2 regions of the Streptomyces sp. NPDC025651 genome follow, and region 1 is predicted to be linked to the other one. Evidence: riboswitches for the same ligand, from Rfam matches in the RefSeq annotation. Region 1 holds a riboswitch; the other holds the start of a gene.
The links. Region 1 has a riboswitch for glycine ahead of gcvT (glycine cleavage system aminomethyltransferase GcvT). Riboswitches for the same ligand answer to the same signal wherever they lie in the genome.

Region 1 (7,490 bases):
GGGAGCACGGAGACCAGGGAGATGATGAAGAGCAGCTGCGGGAAGGAGAGCAGCACGTCCATCACACGGCTGATGACCGCGTCGACCCAGCCGCCGAAGTAGCCGGCGATGATCCCGAAGAGGGTGCCGAGCGCGACGGCGACCAGGGCCGCGAGGAACGCCACGAGGAGCGAGATCCGCGCGCCGTAGACGATGCGGCTGAAGACGTCGCGTCCCTTGTTGGGCTCGACCCCGAAGAGATAGTCGCCGCTCACACCGCCGAATGCGCCCTTGGGCAGACCCGTCAGGTCGTCGAGCTCGTCCAGGTGGAATTCGTTGGGCGGGTGACCCAGCAGACTCACGACCAAGGGCGCGAAGAGCGCGATCACCACCAGGACCAGCACCGTGATGCCGCCCGCGAGGGCGACCTTGTCCCGCTTCAGGCGGTTCCAGGCGATCTGCTTGAGGGACCGACCCTCGACCTTCTTCACCCCTGCATCAACTGCGGGGGCGACGTCCTGGGTCGGGTCCGCGTCCGCAGGTGTGTCATGCAATGGTGCCGTCATCGTGGCAGGGACCCCTCTCAACCGGTGGTGACCGGCCCGCACTTGCCGCTGTAGCGACGTGATCAGTCCGTCGTACACAGGGGCGAAGGCCCCTGGAGCGGGAGTCTTCATCCACGTCGCGATCTGTTACCAGGCTTGAGGGGGAAAGGATGCGCAACCGTGATGCTGATCGGGGTGTTCCGTTATCCGGACGCGGGTGAACGAGGGGCGAACACGGGGCAGTTGGGGCGCAAGGAGTCACGGAAGCCCATAGGGCCCCACCCGCACCACAACGGACATCACGTCCGTCGACGCTGCTCAGTGCCGCATCGAGCGGCGATTTCCGGTCAGTACTGCGCGGGGTAGCCGTACCCGCCGGCGGGTGCCGGGGCCGCCTGGGCCTCGCGGTCGTAGAACGGGCGGGCGTTGGCGCGCAGCCACATCGCGACCGGGTCGTAGTCGTCGGCCATCGCGACGGTGGAGACGGGCAGGCCGTCCGGGACGGCGGCGATGGACTGCTGCATCATCGTGCGCACCGCGTCGACCGAGGGCGGCGACGTGTCGTACACATCGAGACCGATGGCCAGGTACGGCGCTCCGAGCGCGGGCTGCACCCAGGCCCTGCGCAGCGAGCGCACCGCGGGGGTGCGGTGCGCGTTCTGCGTCAACAGGGCGTAGAACTGGGGGATTTCGATGATCGGGTCGGAGAGCCTGAGCGGCCCCGCGGGCAGCAGGTCCAGACCCATGGCGATACGGCGCAGGTCGAGCCAGGGGATGCCGACGCCGCCGCCCGGCGCGTGCGGGTTGAGCCAGAGGCCGTAGTGGTCGGGGTAGAGGGTGCGGGCGACGTCGACGCCGCGCACCACTTCGTAGCTGCGGTTCCAGCCGCTGGCGGAGAGCTCCTGGGCGGAGGTCACACACGGGGCGTAGCCGAGGCCCTCGACCTCCATGTTCCCGTACTGGGCGTCGGGGGATCCGGACTGGCCGTGCCAGAGCAGCATCCACACCTGGTCGGCGGCGAGCGCGCGCAGCAGTGCCTCGTACGCGTCGTAACGCCCCGGCGTCACCTGGCGCAGCATCTGCTCGACCTTTCCCCAAGGTCTCGAATCTGCTCGACCAGGGGAGCCCCCATCGCCCGCGGCCGTGCCCGACGCACTCACCCGTAACCGCCCCTTCACGACGACTCGATGGACCCTAGGAATGCAACCAGCTTAAGCGGCGATCCTGGCACGGACTTGACGTACGGCGCCTCAGGCCCCGCGGACGTAGAACGGCCGGACCCGCGCGCGCAGCCAGTCGCCCACCGGATCCTGCGCCACGTCGAGCAGGACGAGGTTCACCGGCCACGGGGCGGGGGCCTGGCCGAGCGCGCGGCCGAGGGCCTCCATGGGGAGGTCGCGGGCGCCTCCCTCCCAGGTGGACAGCTCGACGCCGACGAACAGGGTCGGGTCGTCCGTCTCGACGGTGGCCAGGCAGCGGCGCGCGGCGAGCACGACGCCCGTGGCCTCGAACTCCCGCCCGGCGGCGGCCAGGAAGTCCACCGGGTCCTCCTGCCAGTCCGGCTCGTAGAGGCGCACGCGGCCACCGGTGGCGGGCCCGTCCAGCTCCGTGCGCCCGGCACGGGCGAGCTCGGCGACGGCGGGCGGCGGCAGCGGGACGCCGACGGTGCCGTCCGGGTTCAGGGCGATGCCCAGCTGCGGCGGCAGCCCGCGGGCGAACTCCACGGCGGGCGCCACGGTGTGCCCCATGCGGTCCGCGGCCTCGCCGAGGGCCTGGCGGAACTGCTGCTCGGAGCTGAAGACGGGGACGTAGGCCTGGCCCTCGATCTCCAGGGTCGGCAGGTCCAGGGTGCCGCTGTCGGGGCCGCCGCCGTTCGGCAGCGGGACCCAGATCCGGCTGCGGCCGAGGACCTCCACGATCCGGGCACCCGCCGACGGCGCCGCGGGGCCGCCGAGGGAGGCCGCGAGGACCTCCTCGAGTTCGTTGCCCGGCCATCCGCCATACGGATGGGCGTGTGCCTGCCCCGGAAAGTCCATCTGTCCAACCCCTGCTCGCGACCGCTCTGCCTGCGGCTCGAACCCTAACGCCGGGCGGCCGGGGGCCGGACGCGTGCACCCAAATGGACACGCTCCGCTTCCGTCTGGTTGCGAGCCGTAGTCGCCGCTTCGAGGGTGGCCCTAGTGCCGCTCCCCTTCCGGCACCCGTGCCTCCCGCCGAAAGGACCCTGCTCATGAGATCGCGCAGGACCGCCTCGCTCGCCGTCAGCGCGTCCCTCTGCGGGGCCCTGCTGCTCGGTGCGGCAGGCCCGGCCGCCGCGCGTCCCGCCGAACCGGCCGTGCCCCGCACGGTGCAGGACCTGGAGTCGCTCCTGGAGGCGTGCCAGTACCTCCTCGACACCTCCTTCGGCGGCTGGATCAACCCCGACGGTCTGGCGAAGGTCAGCGCCGAGCTCGACACCCTGCTCGGCGCTCCCACGCCGGACACCGCGCAGCCGGGCACCTGGCCCGGCGCCGCGCGGACCGCCCTGAAGAAGGAGGTCGAAGGCCTGGTCGCGGCCGCCTCTGAGGGCGACTGGATCAAGGTCATCGGCTCCCTGCAGACCGTACCGAAGGCCGCGAACGACCTGCTGTTCGCCGTCGGCCTGACCCAGTGGATCGACTCGCTGCCGCCGGCCCCCGAGGTCCCGGCAGCCCCCCAACTCCCGCCATCCCCCCAGTAGTGGACACACCAGAGAAAAGGACCTCCCATGCGACTCAGCAGGACCGTCACCGCCCTCGCCGTCTCCGTCTCCCTGACCGCCGGCGCCGTCGCCATGACCGCGGCCCCCGCCTTCGCCGCGGCGTCCGTCTCGAGCAGCGCCGAGGACCGCGCGCTCATGGTCGAGCAGGGCTTCGACGCCCTGTACGCGGCCATCGACGAGCTCGCCACGCGCACCGCCGACGGCACGGCCGACCAGACCCACAGCGCCGCCGTGGACGCCGCCATGGACCGGGTGCTCTCGGCGGTCGGCGCCGTGCGCGCGGCCGACCCGGAGCCGAAGCCCAAGGGCGACGACCCGGTCGTCGAGGCCGAGGCCAAGCTGAAGGCCGAGGTCGACGGGCTCCTGAAGGCGGCGGCGTCGGCCGACCTCGGCAAGGTCGTGCTCGCCCTGAGCGCCGTGCCGAACCTCGCCATCGACCTGCTCGTCAAGGTCGGCCTCGGCAAGCTGACCGAGGGCCTGCCGAAGCTGCCGGAGGCGCCGAAGGTCCCGGGCCTGCCGGAGGTGCCGAAGGTCCCGGGCCTGCCCCAGGCCCCGGCCGCCCCGTCGATCCCCGGCCTGCCGAAGATCCCGGGGCTGCCGTTCTGACGTAGCCGTACGGAGAAGACGTACGGAGACGACGTACGCGTACGCACAGACGTGCTCGTACCTGTACTCGTACGCGACAGGGGCCCGCGCCGGCGGATGGCGCGGGCCCCTTCGCGCCATCCGGCCCCTCCCCCGCGCTACCGGTCCCCGTCGAAGGCGATCCCCCGCAGCACCCGCGCCGCCGCGCGGTCGAGCAGCACCGCCGAGCCGCAGCCGCGCGGCAGGTCGCCCCGCTCGGCGGCGTCGACCAGGCGGCCGATCGTCCTGCGGTGCCGCGCGAAGGCGTACCGGGACACGCCGCGGCCGCGCTCTCGCTGGCCCTGCAGCGCGGTGTCCGCGGGGACGTCGAGCAGGAGCAGGTGCAGGGCCCTGCCGCGCCGGGCGGCCTCGCGGGCGAGCCAGCGGCGCACCCAGGCCTGGGTGCCGCAGTCGTGCACGACGACGCTCGCCCCGGAGCGCAGGGTGCGGCGCAGTCCGGCGTAGTGCGCGAGGCGGACCAGGGGTCTGTAGACCGCGTACGGCACGAGGCGGGGCATGCGGGCGGACCAGCGGTCGCGGGTGTCCTGGGAGTCGATGCGCGGGCCCGTGACGGCCTGCCGCATCAGCGTGGACTTGCCCCCGCCGGGCAGCCCGGAGACGACGACCAGGTCGCCCTCGCCGAAGGTGAGGCGGTGCGGGCTGTGGCCCGCCCGCCGCCGCAGATCGCGGACGACGGCCAGGGGAAGCGGGCCGCAGCTCTCCCGGGCCGGGGCGGCGGCCTGCCCGGGCAGCGCCACCCCCGTGGTAGTGGCATAGACACTGGTCCTGCTGTGCACCGTGATCGGCCTCCCCATAGCGGTCACGTACTGCCTCCCCAGCAAGTGTAAAGAGAAGGTAATGCGGCACAAGAGCGTTCCGGGGCCGTCCGAACCGTGACCGGGCACGGGTCCCCCTGGACAGAGTCGCGTGCAATGATGTGCGCGCCAACTCCATACCGGCCGTTTGAATCCGCGCGGGAGAGTCCCCGGAGCCAGCACGCAGCGCGTGCCCGGGGCGCCGAAGGAGCAAGTTCCTCCCTTGAATCTCTCAGGCCCCGTACCGCGCGGGCGAGGCACATCTGAAAAGCGGGCCGCCCCGGTGGCCCCACCCAAGGTGCAAGCCGTGCGTCCCGCGTTCCGGGACGCTCGCGGCGAACCTCTCAGGTTCCGATGACAGATGGGGAGGATCGTCCTCGCCCGTCATGCCCTGGGAGTTCCCTTCATGAGCACTGCCCCCCGTCTGACCTCCCTCGATGCCGTGCATCGAGCGCTCGGCGCGACCATGACCGACTTCGCGGGCTGGGACATGCCGCTGCGGTACGCCAGCGAGCGCGACGAGCACAACGCCGTGCGCACCAAGGCCGGTCTCTTCGACCTGTCGCACATGGGCGAGATCACCGTCACCGGCCCCGAGGCGGCGGACTTCCTGAACTTCGCGCTGGTCGGCAACATCGGCTCCATCGGCGTCGGCCGTGCCCGCTACACCATGATCGTCGCCGAGGACGGCGGGATCCTGGACGACCTGATCGTCTACCGCCTCGGCGAGACCGAGGCCCCCGAGTACATGGTCGTCGCCAACGCCTCGAACGCGCAGGTCGTCCTGGACGCGCTGAGCAACCGCGTCGAGAAGTTCGACGCCGAGGTCCGCGACGACCGCGACGCGTACGCACTGCTCGCCGTCCAGGGCCCCGAGTCCCCCGGCATCCTGAAGTCACTCACGGACGCCGACCTGGACGGCCTGAAGTACTACGCGGGCCTGCCCGGCACCGTCGCGGGCGTGCCCGCGCTGATCGCCCGCACCGGCTACACCGGCGAGGACGGCTTCGAGCTCTTCGTCTCCCCCGGTGACGCGGAGAAGCTGTGGAACGCGCTGATGGAGGCGGGCACCCCCGTCGGCATGGTGCCCGCCGGGCTCTCCTGCCGCGACACGCTGCGCCTGGAGGCGGGCATGCCGCTGTACGGGCACGAGCTGACCGCGGGGCTGACCCCGTTCGACGCGGGCCTCGGCCGGGTCGTGAAGTTCGAGAAGACCTCGCAGTCGGAGACGTTCGTGGGGCGCGCGGCGCTCGCGGCCGCCGCCGAGCGCGCCGAGACCGCTCCCCCGCGCAAGCTGGTCGGCCTGATCGCCGAGGGCCGTCGCGTCCCTCGCGCGGGCTTCTCGGTGGTCGCGGACGGCAAGGTGATCGGCGAGGTCACCTCCGGCGCCCCGTCGCCGACGCTCGGCAAGCCGATCGCGATGGCGTACGTCGACGCCGAGCACGCGGCCCCCGGCGCTGCGTCTTCATCGGGTGTCTGCGTCGACATCCGCGGCGCCCACGAGCCCTACGAGGTCGTGGCGCTGCCGTTCTACAAGCGCCAGAAGTGACGGCGTCGCTTCCGGACCGTCCGTCCCAGGCATCCCGGAAGTGACCCCCCGCACATCTTTCTCGTTCCGCAGCACCCACCCGCGTACAGGAGAATTCACGTCATGAGCAACCCCCAGCAGCTGCGTTACAGCAAGGAGCACGAGTGGCTCTCGGCCACCGAGGACGGCGTGGCGACGGTCGGCATCACGGAGCACGCGGCCAACGCGCTCGGTGACGTCGTCTTCGCCCAGCTCCCCGAGGTCGGTGACACGGTGACCGCGGGCGAGTCCTGCGGCGAGCTGGAGTCGACCAAGTCGGTCAGCGACCTCTACGCCCCGGTGACCGGCGAGGTCGTCGCCGCCAACCAGGACGTCGTGGACGACCCGTCGCTGGTCAACTCCGCCCCGTTCGAGGGCGGTTGGCTGTTCAAGGTGCGCATCACGGACGAGCCGGACGAGCTGATGTCCGCCGATGAGTACACCGCCTTCACCGCCGGCTGACCCATACCGATAGGGATCGTGTGATGTCGCTTCTGAACACCCCTCTCCACGAACTGGACCCGGACGTCGCCGCCGCCGTCGACGCCGAGCTCCACCGCCAGCAGTCCACCCTGGAAATGATCGCCTCGGAGAACTTCGCTCCGGTCGCCGTCATGGAGGCCCAGGGCACCGTCCTCACCAACAAGTACGCCGAGGGCTACCCCGGCCGCCGCTACTACGGCGGCTGTGAGCACGTGGACGTGACCGAGCAGATCGCGATCGACCGGGTCAAGGACCTGTTCGGCGCCGAGTACGCCAACGTCCAGCCGCACTCCGGCGCCTCCGCCAACCAGGCCGCCCTCTTCGCGATCGCCCAGCCCGGCGACACGATCCTCGGCCTGGACCTGGCGCACGGCGGCCACCTCACCCACGGCATGCGCCTGAACTTCTCCGGCAAGCAGTTCAACGTGGTCGCCTACCACGTGGACGAGGCCGGTCTGGTCGACATGGCCGAGGTCGAGCGCCTGGCCAAGGAGAACAGCCCCAAGGTCATCATCGCGGGCTGGTCCGCCTACCCGCGCCAGCTGGACTTCGCCGAGTTCCGCCGGATCGCCGACGAGGTCGGCGCGTACCTGTGGGTCGACATGGCGCACTTCGCCGGTCTGGTCGCCGCAGGTCTGCACCCCAACCCGGTGCCGTACGCGGACGTGGTCACCTCCACCACGCACAAGACGCTCGGCGGCCCGCGCGGCGGCATCATCCTGGCCCGCAACAAGGAC
Region 2 (7,490 bases), on a different contig from region 1:
GCTTCGGGTTGTACCGCGAGGTCAGCGAGCAGGTGATGGGGCTGCTGCGGGAGCTGTCGCCGCTGGTGGAGCCACTCAGTCTGGACGAGGCCTTCGTGGACCTGGAGGCGGGGGGCGTCGCCGACGACGAGGCGTCGGCCAGGGCCGTGGGGGAGCGGCTGCGGGCGGACATCAGGGCGGTCACCGGGCTCACCGGGTCGGTGGGGCTCGCCGTCTCCAAGATGCTGGCGAAGATCGCCTCCGAGGAGGCGAAGCCGGACGGGCTGCGGTTGATAGCGCCGGGCACCGAGAGGGCGTTGCTGGGGCCGATGCCGGTGCGGACGCTGCCCGGGGTGGGGCCGGCCACCGGGGACCATCTGCGGCGGGCCGGGATCACCACGGTCGAGGAGCTCGCGGAGGCCGGCGAGGACGAGCTCGTACGGCTGTTGGGCAAGGCGCACGGGGGCTCGCTGTACGCGATGGCGCTCGCGCACGACGAGCGGCCGGTGGTGGCCGAGCGGGACACGAAGTCGGTCAGCGTCGAGGACACGTACGACGTGGACATCCATGACCGGGTGCGGGTGCGGACCGAGGTCGCGCGGCTCGCCGACCGGTGCGTGCAGCGGTTGCGGGCCGCGGGGCACTCCGGGCGGACCATCGTGCTGAAGGTGCGGCGGTTCGACTTCTCGACGCTGACGCGTTCCGAGACGCTGAGAGGGCCCACGGACGACCCTGGAGTGGTGCGGGAGGCGGCGGCGCGGCTGCTGGAGTCCGTGGACACCACCGGGGGTGTTCGGCTGCTGGGGGTGGGCGTCACGGGGCTTGCTGACTACACGCAGGAGGACCTCTTCGCGCAGGCGCAGGCCGCTGAGGCCGAGGGCGAGGTGGAGGCGGCCGGGGAGGTGGAGCTCGGGGGCGAGGCGGATGACGAGGCACGGCCGGTGGAGGACGGGGGCGGTGCGGAGCCCGTGGCCCTGGTCGAGCGGCGGTGGGCGGCCGGGCACGATGTGCGGCACGCCGAGTACGGGCACGGGTGGGTGCAGGGGAGCGGCCTCGGCCGGGTGACCGTGCGCTTCGAGACGCCGTGGTCGGAGCCGGGGCGCGTGCGGACGTTCAGGACGGATGACCCGGATCTGGCGTCGGCGGAGCCGTTGCCGCTGGTGGGTGGGGAGTTGGCGGAGAGGGGTGAGCTGGGCGGGGCGGATGCCATGGGGCACGTCCTGGCCGTGGCTCCGGGACGGCCGTCCTCGGATGTCGCCGGGCAGGGGGAGGCGCCGCAGGTGGTGGGAGGGACGTAGGGGCAGGAGGGAGCAGGGGGTACTGGGGTGGGAGCGGGTTCTGGTGGTGGTCTTGCGGGGGTGGCGGGCCGCGGTGACGCTCGGGCGGCGACAGGAGCTGTGGGATGTCCTCGGCGGACGTGGGGCCGGTCGGTGGGTCAGGGGGTGTCTGTTCCTGCTATCTGGCCGAACGTCGTGTCGGGGGGCGGGGGCTGCGGGGGTGTGATGTCCAGGCCGTAGTGGTGGTAGAGCTGGAGTTCCTGTTCCGGGGAGAGGTGGCGGCCCACTCCGAAGTCCGGGGCGTCCTTGATCAGGGCTCGGTCGAAGGGGATGCGCAGGGTGCCGTCGTCGACCAGTTCGCTCGGTTCCAGCGGGACGAAGGCGTCGCGGCTGAACAGGCCGGTGCGTATGGCCGCCCACTCCGGGGTGCCGGTGGCATCGTCGAGATAGACCTCGTCGATCGTGCCGATCTTCGCCCCGTTCCGGTCGAACGCCTTGCGGCCGATCAGATTGCGCGGATCGATGTCGGTCTGCACGGGCCCTCCAGCTGATCGCGGGGTGTCGGATTTGGGCGTAACTCATCTTTAATCGCTCGTACTCACTACGAAAGAGCACTTCGGGGCAGGCGGCCACTCGAGGGATCGGCCATGGTCCTCGCTGGTAGGCTGGCGGCTGGCTGCTGACCCCGTGCGGGAGAGCTCTCCGGAACGCGATTCCCGGAGGCGCCGAAGGAGCAAATCCTCCCCGGAAACTCTCAGGCACCCGTACCGCACGGACGAGGTCACTCTGGAAAGCAGGGCGGGCGTCGGGCGGGCACGCCCGGGATCCTCCCTCACCGACGGTGAAAGCAGGACTGTCCACGGACGGGCCTGTGAAGCTCTCAGGTTGAGATGACAGAGGGGGAGGCCGTCCGGGTACCCGCGCCGGGGTACCCCTCGTAGGTCGCGCAGACCAGGAGGCCTCCGCAATGACTGCCACCAATCGCATCCCGCTCTCCGAGCTCGAACAGGGCATCCCCTTCGAGCAGCGGCACATCGGGCCCGATGCGGAAGCGCGGGCCAAGATGCTCGCCCAGGTCGGGTACGGCTCGCTCGACGAGCTGACCGCCGCCGCGGTGCCGGATGTGATCAAGAACGCCGAGGCGCTCGACCTGCCCGGCGCGCGCACCGAGGCCGAGGTCCTCGCCGAGCTGCGCTCCCTCGCGGACCGGAACCAGGTCCTCGATTCCATGATCGGGCTGGGCTATTACGGGACCTTCACCCCGCCGGTGATCCTGCGGAACGTCATGGAGAACCCGGCTTGGTACACGGCCTACACGCCCTACCAGCCCGAGATCTCGCAGGGGCGGCTCGAGGCGCTGCTCAACTTCCAGACGATGGTCGCCGAGCTGACCGGCCTGCCCACCTCCGGGGCCTCGCTCCTCGACGAGGGCACCGCCGCCGCCGAGGCCATGGCCCTGTCCCGGCGCATGGGCAAGGTCAAGAACGGCGTTTTCGTCGTTGACGCCGATGCTCTGCCGCAGACCGTCGCCGTGATGCGGACCCGTGCCGAGCCGACCGGCGTCGAGATCGTCGTCGCCGACCTGAGCGAGGGCATTCCCGCAGAGGTCGCCGAGCGCGGTGTCGTGGGCGTGCTCGTCCAGTACCCGGGCGCCTCCGGCGTCGTACGCGACATCAAGCCGCTCATCGACCAAGCGCACGAGCTCGGTGCCGTCGTCACCGTCGCCGCCGACCTGCTCGCCCTGACGCTGCTCACCTCGCCCGGTGAGCTCGGCGCCGACATCGCCGTCGGTACGACGCAGCGCTTCGGTGTCCCGATGGGCTTCGGCGGTCCGCACGCCGGGTACATGGCGGTGCGCGAGAAGTTCGCGCGCAGCCTGCCCGGCCGGCTCGTCGGCGTCTCCGTCGACGCGGACGGCAACAAGGCCTACCGGCTCGCGCTGCAGACCCGCGAGCAGCACATCCGCCGTGAGAAGGCCACCAGCAACATCTGTACCGCCCAGGTGCTGCTCGCCGTCATGGCCGGAATGTACGCCGTCTACCACGGGCCCGAGGGGCTCAGGGCCATCGCGCGGCGCACCCACAGGTACGCGACGCTGCTCGCCGCGGGGCTCACCGCCGGTGGCGTCGAGGTCGTGCACGGCGCGTACTTCGACACGCTGACCGTGCGGGTTCCCGGCAAGGCCGACGAGCTCGTCTCCGCCGCCCGCGAAGGCGGCGTGAACATCCACCAGGTCGACGCCGACCACGTCTCCATCGCCTGCGACGAGACCACCACGCGCAAGCAACTGACCGCCGTGTGGGGGGCCTTCGGGGTCGAGGCGGACGTCGAGGCGCTCGACGCCGAGGTCGCGGACACGCTGCCCGAGGCCCTGCTGCGCGGTGACGACTACCTCGCGCACCCGGTCTTCCACCAGCACCGCTCCGAGACCGCGATGCTGCGCTACCTGCGCAAGCTCGCCGACCGCGACTACGCGCTCGACCGCGGCATGATCCCGCTGGGCTCCTGCACGATGAAGCTCAACGCGACCACCGAGATGGAGCCGGTCACCTGGCCCGAGTTCGGCCAGCTGCACCCCTTCGCGCCCGCGCAGCAGGCGCAGGGCTACCTCACGCTCATCCGTGAGCTGGAGGAGCGGCTCGCCGAGGTCACCGGGTACGACAAGGTCTCGCTGCAGCCCAACGCCGGTTCGCAGGGCGAGCTCGCCGGACTGCTCGCCGTGCGCGGCTACCACCGCGCCAACGGCGACGAGCAGCGCACCGTCTGCCTCATCCCGTCCTCCGCGCACGGCACGAACGCGGCGAGCGCCGTCATGGCCGGCATGAAGGTCGTCGTCGTGAAGACCGCCGACGACGGCGAGATCGACGTCGCGGACCTGCGCGCCAAGATCGAGAAGCACCGCGACGAGCTGTCGGTGCTGATGATCACGTACCCGTCGACGCACGGTGTGTTCGAGGAGCACGTCGCCGACATCTGCGCCGAGGTGCACGAGGCCGGCGGCCAGGTGTACGTCGACGGCGCCAACCTCAACGCCCTGGTGGGCCTTGCCAAGCCGGGGCACTTCGGTGGCGACGTCTCGCACCTGAACCTGCACAAGACCTTCTGCATCCCGCACGGCGGCGGCGGCCCCGGCGTCGGCCCGGTCGGTGTGCGCCAGCACCTCGCGCCGTACCTGCCCAACCACCCGCTGCAGCCCGCGGCAGGTCCCGACACCGGTGTCGGCCCGATCTCCGCGGCGCCGTGGGGATCGGCCGGGATCCTGCCGATCTCCTGGTCGTACGTACGCCTCATGGGCGGCGAGGGGCTCAAGCGCGCCACCCAGGTCGCCGTCCTGTCGGCGAACTACATCGCCAAGCGGCTGGAGCCGCACTTCCCGGTGCTCTACACCGGCCCCGGCGACCTCGTCGCGCACGAGTGCATCATCGATCTGCGTCCGCTCTCCAAGGAGACCGGCGTCAGCGTGGACGACATCGCCAAGCGGCTCATCGACTACGGCTTCCACGCGCCGACCATGTCGTTCCCGGTCGCGGGGACGCTGATGATCGAGCCGACGGAGAGCGAGGACCTGAACGAGATCGACCGGTTCTGCGAGGCGATGATCGCCATCCGCCGGGAGATCGAGAAGGTCGGGAACGGGGAGTGGGCCGCGGACGACAACCCGCTGCGGAACGCCCCGCACACCGCCGCCGCGCTGAGCGGTGAGTGGGAGCACGGCTACAGCCGCGAGGAGGCCGTCTTCCCGGCCGGCGTGTCGGCCTCGGAGAAGTACTGGCCGCCGGTGCGCCGCATCGACCAGGCGTACGGCGACCGGAACCTGGTCTGCTCCTGCCCGCCGCTGGATGCGTACGAGGACTGATCCCGTGCCCGCGCGTGCGGGCATGCGGTGGGGCCGGTTCGGAGAGTCTCTCCGGGCCGGCCCCTCGTCTTTCGGTGGTGCGTCTTGTGTTCTTCGGTGGTGCGTCGCGCGCGGTGCGGTCGTGCGGATGTGCCCTCGTGCTCAGGCGGCTGTCATGACCTGGTCGGTGCCCAGCGGTCGGTGCGGGGCGATGATCTGGCCGTCCGGCAGCAGCTCACCGGTGTCCTCGAAGAGCAGGACGCCGTTGCACAGCAGGCTCCAGCCCTGCTCCGGGTGGCTTGCCGTGAGGAGCGCGGCTTCCCGGTCGGCGGAGTCGGCTGTCGGGCACGGTGGTTGGTGCTGGCACATGGAAGGGTTCTTTCGCTGCGATGAGATGGCTGTGACGTCGGTCCTGTGACTCGATGCGGTGTTCATAACCGCCCCCCGTTGTAGTCGGTCCGATCCCAGTGTTGCCCCACAGCCTGTCAATCCGCAGGGATTTTGCTGCAGCGGCTCCTACTGCTTAATGACGTATCACCCGGCCGGACGGTTCAGCCCAACTCCCCTGTCTCTTCGGGTGGTTCGGGGTGGCCCCTCTGGGCTAGTCCACCTGGGTGGGCAGCGCTGTGCCCCGCGGCCGGGCACCGCGGGGCACAGGAAGCGCGAGGGGTTCCGTCAGGCGGGTGAGCCGAGGAGCGGCGCCGGCGCCAGGCGGTGGTTGAGCATCGGAAGCAGTTCGGCGACGCGGTGCGGGCGGTGGGCCGCGATACCGGGCGGGGCGGGCGCGAGCGGGACGAGCAGGTCGGTGGCGGCCAGGGGGCCCTCGGCACCGTCGTCCGTGCAGTCGCGGTGCAGCCAGAGCGTGAGCATGTAGAGCTCGGGCACGGAGAGCAGGCGCGGCTGGCACGCCATCGGCATCGCCTCGGCGTGGCGCAGAGCGCGCTCGGTGGAGGCGATGTACGGGCCTTCGAAGAAGTGCGAGAAGGCCCAGCCGTCCGGAGTGAGCATCGTGTCGGCCGCGGCGAGGGCGCGCTCGCCGCAGCGGATCAGGAAGCGCCAGCCGGCGAGGCGGGTGGGCGCGGTGCCCTCGGGGGTGATGCGGTCCAACACGTGGACGGGCAGCGGGAGTTCCGGGCTCGTCGGGCCCTGGGCGGCCCGCAGGGACGGCGTGCGTGCCTCGCGTACGGCCGTGGGGGAACCGAGTGCCGCGAGGACGCTGCGCAGGGCGGGCGCGGGAGCCGGGGGGACATGCAGCGGCATGGTGGGTCGCCTCTCTCGTTCGACAGGCACGGTGGAGCGGGGGCAGGTGCGTGACGGCGCTGTCAGCTCTGGGACATCTGGGTCAGAGGGGCGGGGGCCGGGGACCGCGAGCGCCAACTCTCTGCCTAGATTGCGGAGTTTATACGAGGCGTGTTCGGGCGGTGTTTCGTCTAGACGTGCCCGATATTGTGAGCAAGGCCTTAACCGGCCGTTCTTGTGAGGGTTTTATCCCGATTTCGCGACGGCCCCGCTTCCGTGACCTCGGATTACCCGAGGCGAGCGGTCGGCCGATTCCCGTCGGTAGTTTTGACCAGGTACTTCGGAAGGGAATCTTCACCATGCCGCATGCCCGGTGAATGTGCCGGACCGCAACGGTGTCGAGCGTACTGGTCCACGGGCCCGCGCGGGGCGTTATCGATCACATTGGCTGGGCATCATCCCCCGTACACAGCGGCCGGACCCTTGGCTGCCCGATCGAGGAGGGACGCTCCGATGGGCGAGAAGGTCGTGGCGGGCACGTTCGACCTGACCGACCGGCACCTCTACCGCAAGAAGCTCCGGGAGTGTCTGACGGGTCTGGAGCGACTGTTGGAAGAGGGGCGCTTCGATCGTCCCAAGAATCTGATGGGCATGGAGATCGAGCTGAATCTCGCCGGGCCCGACGGACTGCCGAGAATGTTGAATGCGCAGGTTCTCGAGCGCATCGCGAGCCGGGATTTCCAGACCGAACTCGGAATGTTCAATCTGGAAGTGAACATTGCCCCGCACCGGCTCGGTGGACGCGTTCTCGACCAGCTCGCCGAAGAGCTGCGCACCGGGCTCAACTACGCCCACAGGAAAGCGAACGAGCTCTCTGCCGGCATTGTCATGATCGGTATTCTGCCGACCCTGAACCGGGCCGACCTCGTCTCCGCGAACCTCTCCGACGTCGACCGCTACGCCCTCCTGAACGACCAGATCGTGGCGGCGCGCGGTGAGCGCTTCGCCCTGGACATCGAGGGCGTGGAGCGGCTCACCTGCACCTCGGCCTCGATAGCGCCCGAAGCGGCGTGCACCTCCGTGCAGCTGCATCTGCAGGTCACCCCCGGCCGGTTCGCCGACGTGTGGAACGCGGCGCAGGCCGTCGCCGCGGCCCAGAT

Region 2: another riboswitch for glycine. It lies ahead of gcvP (aminomethyl-transferring glycine dehydrogenase); the one in region 1 lies ahead of gcvT (glycine cleavage system aminomethyltransferase GcvT).

Annotation. Positions count from the first base shown of each region.
Region 1 covers NZ_JBVHLZ010000005.1:525,092-532,581, reverse strand. Annotated here, with positions in the region: gene ACZ4D5_RS21705 (ABC transporter permease) at 1-545, opposite strand, end outside; gene ACZ4D5_RS21700 (enhanced serine sensitivity protein SseB C-terminal domain-containing protein) at 872-1,684, opposite strand; gene ACZ4D5_RS21695 (enhanced serine sensitivity protein SseB) at 1,775-2,560, opposite strand; gene ACZ4D5_RS21690 (hypothetical protein) at 2,755-3,243, shown strand; gene ACZ4D5_RS21685 (hypothetical protein) at 3,271-3,870, shown strand; gene ACZ4D5_RS21680 (AAA family ATPase) at 4,008-4,703, opposite strand; glycine riboswitch at 4,853-4,960, shown strand; glycine riboswitch at 4,961-5,074, shown strand; gene gcvT (glycine cleavage system aminomethyltransferase GcvT) at 5,110-6,252, shown strand; gene gcvH (glycine cleavage system protein GcvH) at 6,355-6,732, shown strand; gene glyA (serine hydroxymethyltransferase) at 6,756-7,490, shown strand, end outside.
Region 2 covers NZ_JBVHLZ010000015.1:9,072-16,561, forward strand. Annotated here, with positions in the region: gene ACZ4D5_RS37695 (DNA polymerase IV) at 1-1,277, shown strand, start outside; gene ACZ4D5_RS37700 (PRC-barrel domain-containing protein) at 1,415-1,792, opposite strand; glycine riboswitch at 1,937-2,036, shown strand; gene gcvP (aminomethyl-transferring glycine dehydrogenase) at 2,224-5,112, shown strand; gene ACZ4D5_RS37710 (DUF5999 family protein) at 5,254-5,460, opposite strand; gene ACZ4D5_RS37715 (hypothetical protein) at 5,767-6,351, opposite strand; gene ACZ4D5_RS37720 (glutamate-cysteine ligase family protein) at 6,844-7,490, shown strand, end outside.